2 regions of the Serratia sp. TSO36 genome follow, and region 2 is predicted to be linked to the other one. Evidence: predicted binding sites of a transcription regulator. Region 2 holds the regulator's gene; the other holds the start of a gene.
What was found. The regulator LexA, encoded in region 2, represses DNA repair genes until DNA is damaged. The targets are predictions, from matches to a motif close to TNCTGTATGTACATACAGNA.
Positions count from the first base shown of each region.

Region 1: a site for LexA is predicted at 1,398-1,417, ahead of dinB (DNA polymerase IV). Genes of this name have one in related genera too.

Region 1 covers NZ_JBJZOU010000007.1:35,896-43,376, forward strand. Annotated here, with positions in the region: gene ACK3CV_RS04905 (glycerophosphodiester phosphodiesterase family protein) at 353-1,249, opposite strand; gene dinB (DNA polymerase IV) at 1,433-2,494, shown strand; gene pepD (beta-Ala-His dipeptidase) at 2,537-3,997, opposite strand; gene gpt (xanthine phosphoribosyltransferase) at 4,337-4,795, shown strand; gene frsA (esterase FrsA) at 4,937-6,184, shown strand; gene crl (sigma factor-binding protein Crl) at 6,245-6,646, shown strand; gene proB (glutamate 5-kinase) at 6,763-7,481, shown strand, end outside.
Region 2 covers NZ_JBJZOU010000024.1:417,162-424,642, forward strand. Annotated here, with positions in the region: gene ACK3CV_RS22690 (quinone oxidoreductase) at 1-629, shown strand, start outside; gene pspG (envelope stress response protein PspG) at 930-1,148, opposite strand; gene dusA (tRNA dihydrouridine(20/20a) synthase DusA) at 1,306-2,316, opposite strand; gene ACK3CV_RS22705 (sugar O-acetyltransferase) at 2,427-2,999, opposite strand; gene zur (zinc uptake transcriptional repressor Zur) at 3,244-3,756, shown strand; gene ACK3CV_RS22715 (CsbD family protein) at 3,859-4,068, opposite strand; gene dinF (MATE family efflux transporter DinF) at 4,384-5,721, opposite strand; gene lexA (transcriptional repressor LexA) at 5,824-6,432, opposite strand; gene ACK3CV_RS22730 (diacylglycerol kinase) at 6,535-6,903, opposite strand; gene plsB (glycerol-3-phosphate 1-O-acyltransferase PlsB) at 7,052-7,481, shown strand, end outside.

The DNA of each region.
Region 1 (7,481 bases), on a different contig from region 2:
TCCGATGCCATAGCATATGTTGATACCCGTAGAGCTATTTAGATGAGTGGAGGTGCTATTTAGAAAAGTCTAAGAAAGACTGATTGTTGGCGTGTTTCCAAAGATGGCCAGATCCTAGGGTATTGTCGTCACTAATGGTGATGTTTTGTTCGAAAAATAGACGTTGATCGCATTATGAGAAGAGGATATTTATGCACCGAATATTATGCGGCTATACGTTTTATTTTTAATATATTTAATTGATAATAAATAAAATATTAATATTGATTGATTGTGAAATTCCGGAGAAATTCCCTTCATTAGGAGAGCGTTGAGTATCTCATTCCCTCAGATTTTCTCCGGTGTTCTATTGTTATTTCGCCTTGCGGAAGCTTTTCGCCTCGGCCGGGGAGTTAACCATCACGCCGTCGGCGCCCAGCGCCAGCGCCTGCTGATATTCCTGCGGCGAGTTGACGCCGAACAGGATGATGTGCGCCGGGCCCTGCGAGCGGAAACAGTCCATCGACTCTTTATCCCAGGTCAGAAACGCCTTCGAACGCCCTTCGCCGAGGGTATATTTCTCCACCACTTCCACCTCGCGCTTCAGCTCCAGCCCGTACCAGCGCGGCTGGCGGTTGTCCGGTTTGACATCGCACTGGTGCGCCATGGTGACGTTGGCCAGCAGCGTGCGGGTCTCGTCGCGGCTTTCGAAGCGCGGGATGGCCGGCGGCAGCGCCTGCAGGTATTTGGCGTCGGTGGAGTAGACGCGGATGCGGTTCAGGCTGTCGGTGCTTTCCAGCGTCGCCAGCAGCGCCCGGCCAAACTGAGCCGGATCGGCGTCCGGGGATTTGATGTCCAGATAGAAAGTCACGCGCGGAAAGGCCTTCAACACCTCATCCAGCCGCGGAATGCCGATGCCCTGGCCGCGGAACGGGTGCGCATCCCCCTTGGCGAAAGCCCAGCCAGCGTCGGTCTCGGCCAGCTGCGCGGCGGTATAGGCGGAGACCGGGCCCTGTCGGTTGGTCAACGTTTTCAGATCCGAAGGGCGGTACAGCACGATGACGCCGTCTTTGGATTCTTGCAGGGTGATCCAAATGGCGTCGGCGCCGTTTTTCAATGCCGTTTCGATAGCGATGCGGGTGTTTTCCGGCGCATCGGCGGTGCCGCCGCGGTGGGCGACGATCGCCGGCGCATGACCGGCGGCGGCGCTGGCCACCAGCGCGCTCAGCGACAGCGCGGAAGCCAGCAGCAAATGAGAAAATCTGATCATGTAGGGTACCTTGTCGTTATCGTTGTGGAGAGCCGCACGGGATGGCGGAAATCATACTATTGAAAAATTAAGCTTTTTTAACAACGCGGAAATATCTGGCGGAAACGCCGCTTTCCTCGAGCTCCGCGGCCTTGAGCTTTCGGTATCTGACTGTATACTTATACAGTGTTACTGGAGGGTGCGATGCGTAAAATCATTCATGTCGATATGGACTGCTTCTTCGCGGCGGTGGAAATGCGCGACGATCCCAGCCTGCGCGATATTCCGCTGGCGATTGGCGGCAGCGCCGATCGGCGCGGGGTGATCAGCACCGCCAACTACCCGGCGCGGCGCTATGGCGTACACAGCGCCATGTCCACGGCGATGGCGCTCAAGCTGTGTCCGCATCTCACCCTGCTGCCGGGGCGCATGGCGGCCTACAAAGAGGCCTCGCTGCATATCCGTGAAATCTTCGCCCGCTATACCCCGTTGATCGAGCCGCTGTCGCTCGATGAAGCCTACCTCGACGTGACCGACAGCCCGCAATGCAACGGTTCGGCGACGCTGATCGCCCAGGAGATCCGCCAGGCGATCGCCGACGAGCTGAACCTCACCGCGTCGGCCGGCGTCGCACCTATCAAGTTTCTCGCCAAAATCGCCTCCGAGATGAACAAGCCGAACGGGCAATACGTGATCACGCCGGCGCAGGTGCCGGCGTTTTTGCAACAGCTGCCGCTCAGCAAGATCCCCGGCGTCGGCAAGGTGACCGCCAAGCGGCTGGAAGAGGTGGGGCTTATCACCTGCGCCGACGTGCAGCAATACGATTTGGCGCAGTTGCTCAAGCGCTTCGGCAAGTTCGGCCGGGTGCTGTGGGAGCGGTGCCAGGGCATCGATCGGCGCGAAATATCGTCGGAGCGGCTGCGCAAATCGGTGGGGGTAGAGCGCACGCTGGCGGAAGACATTCACGACTGGGAAGACTGCGAAACGCTGATTATCGACAAACTCTATCCCGAGCTGGAGATGCGGCTGCGCAAGGTGAAACCGGATCTGCACATCGCCCGGCAGGGTGTGAAGCTGAAGTTTCAGGATTTTCAGCAAACCACCCAGGAGCACGTGTTCCCGGTGCTGAACCGGCAGGATTTGCTGGAGGTGGCGCGGCAGGCGTGGCGCGAGCGGCGCGAAGGGCGCGGCGTGCGGCTGGTGGGGCTGCACGTGACGCTGCTCGATCCGCAGCTGGAGCGGCAGCTGGCGCTGCCTTGGGAATAAAAAAGCCGGCAAGTCGCCGGCTTTTTGCGTTAAGCGCGCGGCTTATGCGCGCTCAGGGATCGCTTTCAGCAGCGAGGTCAGCAGCTTCCAGTACAGACCGACGCTTTCGATATGCACCTGCTCATCCGGCGAGTGCGGGCCGGTGATGGTTGGCCCGATCGATACCATGTCCATGTTTGGATACGGCTTTTTGAACAGACCGCATTCCAGACCGGCGTGGATCACCATGATGTTCGGCGTCTTGTCGAACAGCTCCTGATACAGCTCGCGCACCAGGTGCATCACCGGCGAGTCGGCGTCCGGCTGCCAGCCCGGGTAGCCGCCCTTCGGCGCCACCTTGGCGCCGGCCAGCTGGCCCAGCGCGGTCAGCATCTCGACCACGTAATCTTTGCCGCTGTCGATCAGGGAGCGGATCAGGCAGATGATTTCCGCTTCGTTTTCGCTGGTGGTGACCACGCCGACGTTCAGCGAGGTTTCCACCACGCCTTTTACCGCGTCGCTCATACGGATCACGCCGTTCGGCGTACCGTTCAGCAGCGCCAGCAAGCGCTGCTGGCTGTCGGCGCTCAGCGCCTGCGAAGCGCTGGTGGTCGGCTCCAGCAGTACGGTGATGTTCTTCTCTTTGGCGGAGAGTTCGTTCTGCAGCACGGCCAGGAACTCCTGGCTCAGCGCTTTCAGCGCGTCGGCCTTGTCCGCCGGCACCGCAACCACCGCAGAGGCTTCACGCGGGATGGCGTTGCGCAGGGTGCCGCCGTTCAGATCCAGCACGCGCAGGTTCAGCGCCGCCGCATGGGCGAACAGGAAGCGCGCCAGCAGCTTGTTGGCGTTGCCCAGCCCGACGTGGATCTCGGCGCCGGAGTGGCCGCCTTTCAGGCCCTTGAGGGTCAGCTTCAGGGTTTGGTAACCGGCCGGCACCGCTTCGCGCTGCAGCGGCAGGGTAGTGATGAAGTCGATACCGCCGGCGCAACCCATGTAGATTTCGCCTTCTTCTTCGGAGTCGGTATTGATCAGGATATCCGCCTGCAGCCAGTTCGGCTGCAGCCCGAAGGCGCCGTCCATGCCGGCCTCTTCGGTCATGGTCAGCAGCACTTCCAGCGGGCCGTGCTCAACGCTGTCGTCGGCCAGCACCGCCAGGGCGGAGGCCATGCCGATGCCGTTGTCGGCGCCCAGCGTGGTGCCGCGCGCTTTCACCCACTCGCCGGCGATATAAGGCTGGATCGGATCCTTGGCGAAATCGTGCACGGTGTCGTTATTCTTTTGCGGTACCATGTCCAGGTGCGCCTGCAGCGCGACCGGCTTGCGATTTTCCATGCCTTTGGTGGCCGGCTTGCGCAGCAGGATATTGCCGACCCGATCGCGCTCGGCGTGCAGGTTCTTTTCTTTGGCCCAGGTGAGGATGTGCTGCGCCAGCGCTTCTTCATGATAAGAAGGGTGCGGGATAGAACAGATCTTGGCGAAAATATCCCACAGCGGCTGTGGCGAAAGCTGAGACAATTCAGACACTATAAGTCTCCTGTGACGGCAGGCTCCGACAGGACGGGCGTGCCGCGCGGTTAAGGTGAGCGGGTATCTGTGCGTTGTGGCACGATCACCAGAGAATATCACTTTATTTCCGGCGGTGCGCGCACCGTATTGTGCGGTTTAAGCGCTTGATCACACGGCTTCGCTGCGAGAACGTTCGCTTTTTCAGCATCAATCACCGAAAAGCCGCGCGGCGGAAATCGCGAGGTTTTCCTCGGTACAACTGGAATTCAACGCGGCCAGTCTCTATAATCTCGCGCAACCTTTTTTCCCCTGAACTATAAAGTAAGCCGCTTCACCAGCCGGCTGGGACACAATTCTATGAGCGAAAAATACGTTGTTACCTGGGATATGCTGCAAATGCACGCACGCAAGCTGGCGCACCGCCTGCTGCCTGCCGACAAATGGACGGGCATCATTGCCGTAAGCCGCGGCGGCCTGGTGCCGGCGGCTCTGCTGGCGCGCGAACTGGGCATCCGCCATGTGGATACCGTCTGCATTTCCAGCTACGACCATGACAACCAACGCGAAATGAAAGTGCTCAAGCGCGCCGAAGGCGACGGTGAAGGCTTCATCGTGGTGGATGATTTGGTGGATACCGGCGGCACCGCGAAAGCGATCCGCGATATGTACCCGAAAGCGCATTTCGTCACCATCTTCGCCAAACCGGCGGGCCGTCCGCTGGTGGACGACTACGTGGTCGACATCCCGCAGGACACCTGGATCGAACAGCCGTGGGATATGGGCGTCAGCTTCGTTCCACCGATCGGCGGCCGCTAAGCCCAGCCAGTTCCAAGTAAACGCCCGGTTATGCCGGGCGTTTGCGTTATTTTGGTTTATCCCGCCAGAGTTAGGTACACTACCTCCAGTTAAGTAGGCCTTTTGCGGCCTATCGCCAGATTTACGGAGGCTGTTGTTACCATGGCACAGGCCAACCTTTCTGAAATTCTTTTCAAGCCCAAATTCAAACACCCTGAAACCTCGACGCTGGTGCTGCGCGCGCGCAACAAAGTGAGCGCCGCCATGCATTCCGCATTGGAAGGCGACACCACCGGCAGCTGGTACCGCATGCTGAATCCGCTGCTGTGGGCCTGGCGTGGCGTCAGCCCGATCGAAATCCACGAAGTGCTGGCGCGCATCGCCGCCTCGGACGCCGAACGCAGCAATCCGCAGCGGCTGGATACCGTGGTGGGCTACCGCAACGGCAACTGGATCTACGAGTGGATCCATCAGGGCATGCAGTGGCAGCAGCGGGCGACGGAGCAGCAGGATCCGCTGCTCGGCGGCCAATACTGGCTGAAGGCCGCGAGCCTGTACAGCATCGCCGGTTATCCGCACCTGAAGGGCGACGAGCTGGCCGAACAGGCGGAGATGCTCGCCAACCGCGCGTACGAAGAGGCGGCGCTACTGCTGCCGTATCAGTTGAAAGAGCTGGAGTTCCGCATCGAAGGCGGCGCCAGCGTCACCGGCTTCCTGCACATGCCGGAGAAAGGCGAAGCGCCGTTCCCGACGGTGCTGATGTGCGGCAGCCTCGATACGCTGCAGACCGACTATCATCGCCTGTTCCGCGACTACCTGGCGCCGCACGGCATCGCCATGCTGACGCTCGACATGCCGTCGATCGGCTCCTCCTGCAAATGGAAGCTGACGCAGGATTCCAGCTACCTGCACCAGCAGGTGCTGATCCAGCTGGCCTCGGTGCCGTGGGTGGATCATCAGCGGGTGAGCGCCTTCGGCTTCCGCTTCGGCGCCAACGTGGCGGTGCGGCTGGCCTACCTGGAGCCGCAGCGGCTGCGCGGCGTAGCCTGCCTGGGGCCGGTGGTGCATCGCCTGCTGTGCGACAGCAGCACCCAGCTGAACGTACCGGACATGTATATGGACGTGCTGGCCAGCCGCATGGGCATGGCCAACGCCTCCGACAACGTGCTGAAGGTGGAGCTGAACAGCTACTCGCTGAAAATGCAGGGGCTGCTGGGGCGCCGTTGCCCGACGCCGATGATCTCCGGCTACTGGGAGCGCGATACGCTCAGCCCGAAAGAGGAGTCGCAGCTGATCGTCACCTCCTCGGTGAGCGGCAAGCTGGTCGCCATCCCACGCACCCCGGTTTACGACAGTTTTCACCGGGCGTTGCTGCAAATGTCCGGCTGGCTGAAGGACAAAATGCGTTAATTAGTTGCTAAATTTTAACAGTTTGTTAAAAAGAGTGGTCTACATTGAGGAGGTTAGAGAATGACGTTACCGAGTGGTCACCCTAAAAGCCGACTAATGAAACGTTTTGCCAGCTTGGGGCCGTACCTGCGTGAAGGGCAATGTGAAAACGACCGTTTTTTCTTTGATTGTTTGGCCGTCTGCGTCAATGTAAAGCCCGCTCCGGAGAAGCGCGAGTTCTGGGGCTGGTGGATGGAGCTGCAGGCGGAAGAGGCGCGCTTCACCTATTCGTACCAATTCGGCCTGTTCGACAAAGAAGGCGACTGGACGGCGCAAAACATTAAGGATGATGAAGTGAACGCCAAGCTGGAAGACACCCTGCGCGACTTCCATCGCCGCCTGGGCGAGCTGCTGGCGACCATGGAACTGGGGCTGGAACCCGCCGACGATTTCAAAGAAAAACTGATCAAACTCTCCGCCTGACCCCGTTTGACCACGTATTGTGCTGATTTCGCGTTGTGCCTGTTGGCATAACGCGTCTCTCCTGTTACAAAGACCTTTGCACTCTTCTTCTCATCATTACATACGGCAGAAATACTATGAACGGCAGCCAGACATTGGTTGTGAAATTGGGCACCAGCGTGTTGACCGGCGGATCGCTGCGTCTGAACCGCGCCCACATCGTCGAATTGGTGCGCCAGTGCGCGCAGCAACACGCCGCGGGCCACCGCATCGTCATTGTCACCTCCGGCGCCATCGCCGCCGGGCGCGAACACCTGGGCTACCCCGAGCTGCCCGCCACTATCGCTTCCAAGCAGCTGCTGGCGGCGGTGGGGCAGAGCCGCCTGATCCAGCTATGGGAACAGCTGTTTTCCATTTACGGCATCCACGTCGGGCAGATGCTGCTGACGCGCGCCGATCTGGAAGACCGCGAGCGCTTTCTCAACGCGCGCGACACCATGACGGCGCTGCTGGACAACCGCATCGTGCCGGTAATCAATGAGAACGACGCCGTCGCCACCGCCGAAATCAAGGTGGGCGACAACGATAACCTGTCGGCGCTGGCGGCCATTCTGGCCGGGGCCGACAAACTGCTGCTGCTGACCGATCAGCAGGGCCTCTACACCGCCGATCCGCGCAACAACCCGCAGGCCGAACTGATCCGTGAAGTGCACGGCATCGATGACGCGCTGCGCGCCATCGCCGGCGACAGCGTCTCCGGCCTGGGCACCGGCGGCATGGGCACCAAGCTGCAGGCGGCCGACGTGGCCTGCCGCGCCGGCATCGACGTGGTGATCGCCGCCGGCAGCAAGCCGGG
Region 2 (7,481 bases):
CCGCCTCTTTCCTCAAAGGGCTGACGGTGCACTATCTGTTGCGCCAGACCCACGAAGTGCAGCCGGGTGAAGTGTTCCTGTTCCATGCCGCCGCCGGCGGGGTTGGCCTTATCGCCTGCCAATGGGCCAAAGCGCTGGGCGCGCGCCTGATCGGCAGCGTCGGCTCCGACGAGAAGGCCGCGCTGGCGAAACAGGCCGGCGCCTGGGCCACCATCAACTACCACAAAGAGGATATCGCCCAGCGGGTGGCCGAGCTGACGCACGGCGAGAAAGTTGGCGTAGTGTACGATTCGGTGGGGCAAAGCACCTGGCAGGCCTCGCTCAACAGCCTGAAACGCCGCGGCCTGATGGTCAGCTTCGGCAATGCCTCCGGCCCGGTGACCGGCGTCGATCTGGCGCTGCTCAACCAGAAAGGATCGCTGTACGTCACCCGCCCTTCCCTCAACGGCTACGTCACCAACCGCGCCGAACTGCAATACGCCAGCAACGAGCTGTTCTCACTGATCGGCAGCGGCGCCATTCGGGTGGAGGTGAGAGACGAGCAGAAATTTGCGCTGGCCGACGCCCAGCGGGCGCACCAGGTGCTGGAAAGCCGTAGCACCAGCGGCTCCAGCCTGCTGATCCCCTGATAGCGGCCAAAGAAAAGGGCTCCTTGCGGAGCCCTTTCTGTTACTGCGTTTTGTAGGGGTAGAGCAGAGTCCGCCAGAGACAGGGGGTTGCTTCAGCAACACGAATTTTGGTTGTCTCTCACGGTGATGAAATCGGTCGCATCACTGCATCGACAAACATCCTAACAGCCCCATCCGGCAAAAAACACGCTTTATGTGCCACATCGCCGGGGAAAACTGCCAAGCTGTGATCGTTGCCGCATTCGCGGTGCGAAAAATCGTGCAAGTTTCAGTGTGACTGTCTGATTATTCAGCAAAAAATCAGTAACGCCTGGCCTGCGGTTTCTGCATCGCGCGGTAAATCCATACCCCGACCACCGCCAAAATCAGCCACGGCAGCAGCTTGATGACCACCGCGAACAACCCGCCCACCAGCATGAACGCCGCCGCCGCCAACAGCGCAGCGAAGATCCCCAGCAGCGAGATGCCGGTCACCATCAGCATCACCACAAAGCCAATGAGAAAGAAGATTTCCAACATGATTGCTCCTTTGCAACTCAACGTATCTGCAGAGTGGATTACAAGAAGCGTGCCAGAACGGCGAAAGTGCTAACCTATTGAAAGAACGGGGCAGGCATCCGGCAACGCGCCGAATGCCTGGCGAAAAACACTAACTGTTGGTCAAAATTTTTGTGGGTTACGCCATTTCGACACGCGGCTGACGCACCAGCGCCAGCGCCTGCTCCACCACCCGCGCATCGGCGCCCGGCTTGTGGGCGTTCTCGCTCAGGTGGCGACGCCACTGGCGCGCGCCCGGCACGCCCTGGAACAAACCGAGGATGTGGCGGGTGATGTGGCCGAGATAGGTGCCGTTGGACAGCTCGCGCTCGATATACGGATACAGCGCTTCGACGATCGCCACGCTGTCCGGCACTGCGGTCTGCGCGCCGAACAGTTCGCTGTCGACCCGCGCCAGGATGCCCGGATTCTGGTACGCTTCGCGCCCCATCATCACGCCGTCCAGATGCTGCAGGTGCTGCCGCGCCTCCTCCAGCGTTTTCACCCCGCCGTTGATGGCGATGGTCAACGCAGGGAAATCCCGTTTCAGCTGATAGACGCGCGGATAGTCCAGCGGCGGCACTTCGCGGTTCTCTTTCGGGCTGAGGCCGGAGAGCCAGGCCTTGCGCGCGTGGATGGTGAACATGTCGCACTCACCGCGCCCGGCGACGGTCTCGATAAAGTCGCACAGGAAGGCGTAGCTGTCCTGATCGTCGATGCCGATGCGGGTCTTCACCGTCACCGGGATCGACACCACGTCGCGCATCGCCTTGATGCAGTCGGCGACCAGCGTCGCCTGCCCCATCAAACAGGCGCCGAACATGCCGTTTTGCACGCGATCGGACGGGCAGCCGACGTTGAGGTTAATCTCGTCGTAACCGCGCTGCTCCGCCAGTTTGGCGCAGTGCGCCAGCGCGGCCGGATCGCTGCCGCCCAGCTGCAGCGCCACCGGATGCTCTTCTTCGCTGTAGGCCAGGTAGTCGCCTTTGCCGTGGATGATCGCGCCGGTGGTCACCATTTCGGTGTACAGCAGCGTTTCCTTGGTCAGCAGGCGGTGGAAGTAACGGCAATGACGATCGGTCCAGTCGAGCATCGGCGCGATGGAGAAACGATTGGCGGCGTAGGTTGGGGCGTGGTTGTCTTTCGTCATGCTGAGTTACTGGCTACCTGAGTCTGTCTGGGTTCAACGAACGGCGCGCGGCCGCAAACGGCTATTATAACGACAATCGGCGCCGTTGGGAAAACCGCCTTATCTGCGCCCTATTCCAACGCGCGGATAACCCGGCACGGCTGCCCCAGCGCCAGCACGTTGGCCGGGATGTCGCCGGTCACGATGCTGCCCGCGCCGATAGTGGTGCCGTCGCCGATGGTCACTCCGGGCAAGATCACCACGTTACCGCCGATCCACACATTGCTGCCGATGGACACCGGCTGCGCCGAGGTGCGGAAAGGGAAAGCCGGGTCACCGGTAAAGCGTTCACCGGCCTTCAGCGGATGACTCGGCGTGTAGATTTGCACGTTGGGGCCGATCAGCGTGTTGTCGCCGATGGTGATGGTATTGCAGTCGAGGAACACCGCATTGACGTTGATAAAACAGTTCTTGCCGATGCGGACATGCTGCCCGTAGTCGCACCAGAACGGCGTTTCGATCCAGCTCGCCTCGCCCCAGGCGCCGAACAGTTCGCCCAGCAGACGGTTTTTCTCGTCCGTCTGATGCGAATCCAGCTCGCCCAGGCTTTTGGTCAACGCCCTGGCCCGATGGTACATAGCAATCAATTCTTCATCGCGGCTGTTGTACACCTGGCCGCTTAACAGCTTCTCTCTTTCCGTCATCGCACAAGGCTCCTGCTCATCACGCGGGTGAAGCGCGTTATACCGCTCTCGCCCGCCGCTCTCCAGCGCTAAAACCGGCAATGTTGATTTGTCGCCCTGCGGCGGGGAAAAGTTGTGATGCATCTCTCTTTTAGCGCACTCTGCGCGCCTTTCCCTGCGCTATCCTCAGGGGAAAGGGGGCAACTCTCGGCGATTCGCCGTAATCATGGTAAAATCGGCTTTTTTACGTACCGGGATATTTGCGATGAACTCAACCACCCAGGAAAAGCTGCTGGCGCAGGCGGAACGCCTCTGCCAGCAACGCAATGTGCGATTGACGCCGCAGCGGCTGGAAGTGCTGCGTCTGATGACTCAGCAACCCGGTGCAATCAGCGCTTATGACCTGCTCGATCTGCTGCGCGTCGCCGAACCGCAGGCCAAGCCGCCGACGGTATACCGCGCGCTGGATTTTCTGCTGGAGCAAGGGTTTATCCATAGAGTGGAATCCGCCAACAGCTACGTGCTGTGCCACCATTTTGAACAGCCGATGCACACGTCCGCACTGTTTATCTGCGACCGCTGCGGCCAGGTGACCGAACGCACTACCGAAGGCGTAGAGGAAACGCTGCAGAAGCTGGCGCAGGAAGCAGGATTTGCGCTGCGGCACAGCGTGGTGGAAGCGCACGGTCTGTGCGCCGGCTGCGTGGAGGTTGAGGCGTGCGACAGCAAGCATGACTGCGCCGAACACGATCACAGCATCGCCATCAAGAAGAAGTAAGACGAAGTCAGGTACCTCCCTGTACCTGCGGCCGGGGCGCCAGAGGATGAGAGCGACGCCGGCCTGCGCTGGGCAAGCCGCCTTCAATGGCGGCCCTGCAAATTACCAGCGGTGTTTGGTGTGTTCTTCCCAGGCTTTCACCTCTTTTTCGGCCGCCTCTTTCTGGTAACCGTAGCGCTCCTGGATTTTGCCGACCAGCTGTTCGCGTTTCCCTTCGATGACCGTCAGATCGTCATCGGTCAGCTTGCCCCATTTTTCCTTCACTTTGCCTTTCAGCTGCTTCCAGTTACCGTCGGCTTGATCTTTATTCATAGTCTCTCCGTTAACCTGTGGTGAATCAGTGATCCCTGTCGCCGGCCGGGGTTAACCAGAAATTTTTCTGGCTGATGCTCCCTTCACCTTAAGGAGCACCGTTCCCCTTCATGTACCAGCCACATGATTCATTCTAGTTAAACGTGGAAATAAAAAAGCCAAAACACAGAACAAAAAACCATTAACTGACAAAATAAAAACAAAAAACGCCAGCAAACAACGAACTAACGCGAACGGGACTAGGCTGAAAACATGTAAGCAAACATGACATAAAACATAAGAAAAACTAACCATTACCCCAACAGAACGCCCGGGTTAATGTGCGGTAAACCAGCTGCCGCGCACCTGGTGGCGGTGCCAAATCCAGCCCAACGCCACGCCGCGCAACGTCAGAAACACCGCCAGCGCCAGCCAAAGCCCGTGGTTGCCAAGCAGCGGCACGCTGAACAGCGTCAGACCATACCCTGCCGCAGCCACCGCCATGCTGTTACGCATCTCGGCGCCGCGCGTGGCGCCGATAAACATGCCGTCCAGCAAATAGCACCACACCCCGACCAGCGGCAGAATGACCTGCCACGGTAAATAATGGGCAGCCAACGCACGCAGCTCCGGCAAGGAGGTCAACGCCGCCACTATCTGCTGGCCGGTAACGGCATACGCCAGGCCGAAGGCCAACGCGACCAGCCCCGCCTGCCTGCAGGCCGCGTGCCACACCTTACGCAGTTGGCTATCGTCCCGGGCGCCGTAGGCGTGGCCTGAATGGGCCTCCACCGCATAAGCGAAGCCGTCGAGCGCATAGGCGGTGAACGTCAGCAGATTCATCAATACCGCATTGACCGCCACCACCTCGCTCCCCAGACGAGCGCCGAAAATGGTCAGCGACGCAAAGCACAGTTGCAGCAACAGTGAACGCAACATGATGTCGCGGTTGAGCGCCAGCAGGCGACGCAGATCGCCGCGCCAGGCCTGGCGCAGCATCGGCAGGGTAATATCGCGCAGGCGCATCACCCGCCACGCCAGCCACAGGCCGAGCAACAGCGTGGCGTATTCGGCGATGGCGGTGGCCGCCGCCGCCCCTCGAACGTTCCAGCCCAGGCCCATCACCAGCCAGATATCCAGTACGATATTCAGCAGGTTGCCGACGATCAGCAGGATCACCGGCGCCCGCACGTACTGCACGCCGAGCAGCCAGCCCAGCAGCACCAGATTGGCCAGCGCCGCCGGGGCGCTGAGCCAGCGGATCTCAAGAAAACGCCGCGCCTGTTCCAGCACTTCGCCATCGCCACCGACGATCCGCAGCGCCAGTTCGATCAACGGATAACGCAGCAGGACGATCGCCGCTCCGGCCAGCAGCGCCAACAGCAGCGGTTGCATAAAGGCGCGCGCCAGCGCCTGCGGGTTCTGTGCCCCCAGCGCCTGCGCCGCCAGGCCGGTGGTGCTCATGCGCAGGAACAACAGCAGCATGAACAGGAAGCTGGTCGCCACCGCGCCGATCGCGACCCCCCCCAGATAGATCGGGCTGTCGAGGTGGCCGATCACCGCGGTGTCCACCAGCCCGAGCAGCGGCACGGTAATATTGGAGAAAATCATCGGCAGAGCCAGGCGCCACAGAGCTTTATCGGTGTCGCTGGTAAAGGCGGAAATCAAGCGCATGATGAGACGTTCCCGTAGCGGTGGCGAATGGCAAGGTCAGAAACAAAAACGCCCCAGAACAGGGGCGATTGATACAAGGAGGCGGCACTGAGGGTGCGACGATTAAATCCAGTCGCCGTTGCGGATCACGCCGACCGCCAGCCCTTCGATAGTGAAATTCTGCTGACGCAGATCGACCACGATCGGTTGGAATTCGTTGTTCTCCGGCAGCAGTTCAACCACGTTGCCGTGCTTTTTCAGGCGCTTGACCGTCACTTCGTCTTCGATGCGCGCCACCACGACCTGGCCATTGCGCACGTCTTGCGTTTTGTGCACCGCCAGCAGATCGCCGTCCAGAATGCCGATGTCGCGCATCGACATGCCGTTCACCCGCAGCAGGAAATCGGCGCTCGGTTTAAACAGGGAAGGATCCACCTGGTAGTGCCCTTCGATGTGCTGCTGCGCCAGCAGCGGCTCGCCGGCGGCGACACGGCCGATCAGCGGCAGCCCCTCTTCTTCTTCCATCAGCAGGCGGATACCGCGCGAAGCACCGGAGACGATTTCGATCACGCCTTTGCGTGCCAGCGCCTTCAGGTGTTCTTCAGCGGCGTTAGGCGAACGGAACCCCAGACGCATCGCGATCTCGGCACGCGTTGGCGGCATGCCCGTTTGCGAAATGTGCTCGCGAATCAGGTCGTAGACCTCTTGCTGTCTGGTAGTTAGTGCTTTCATTCCGCCCCCTGTTTGTTTATACAGTCTTGCTGTGAGTATATACAGGTAAGCGCGGATTGGGAACCGAAGATTAAATAAAAATCAGTCAGTAGGCGCTTTTCGTCAGCCGAAGTGCTGCCATAAGACCGTGCCCCAAACGAACAGCGCGAGCACGATCGCCAGCGACACCGCCGCCGATCCCATGTCCTTGGCCCGGCCGGACAGCTCGTGATGTTCGCTGCCGATGCGATCCACAACCGCCTCGATCGCGCTGTTCAGGATCTCGACGATCATCACCAGCGCTACCGATCCGATCAATAAAATGCGCGCTATCGCACCCACATCCAGCCAGACAGCCAGTATGATAGCCAGGAGGGTGACCACCAGTTCCTGGCGGAACGCCGCTTCGTGCTGCCAGGCGGCGGAAAGCCCTTTATAGGAGTAGCCGGCGGCCTTAATGATGCGGGTCAGGCCGGTTGCTTGGTTTGCCATGTTTTCGTGCCTTTCTCAGAGGTCGGTCATAATAAAAAGAGTCTAGAACAGTCCGCGCTGACGGCTCTCGGATTTCGAACACCACAGATCTGCTACCCGGTTTCTGGTATGCTTGCGGCGCATTGCTAACAAGAGGCTTCACGTTGTTATGTCAGGTTGGCGTAAAATTTATTATAAAATATTGAATTTACCACTTAAATTGTTGGTAAGAAGTAAGGTCATCCCTTCAGATCCGGTTACCGAGCTAGGGTTGGATCCCTCACGGCCGATTTTGTATGTTTTACCTTACAATTCCAAGGCGGATTTGCTGACGCTGCGCACCCAGTGCCTGGCGCAGGATCTGCCCGATCCGCTCAACTCGCTGGAGATCGACGGCACCGTGCTGCCGAGCTACGTGTTCATTCACGACGGCCCGCGCGTGTTCCGCTATTACACCCCGAAAGAAGAGTCGGTAAAGCTGTTCCACGACTATCTGGATCTGCATCGCAGCAATCCGGATCTCGACATTCAGATGCTGCCGGTTTCGGTGATGTTCGGCCGCTCACCGGGCCGCGAAGGCCACGGTACGCCGCACCTGC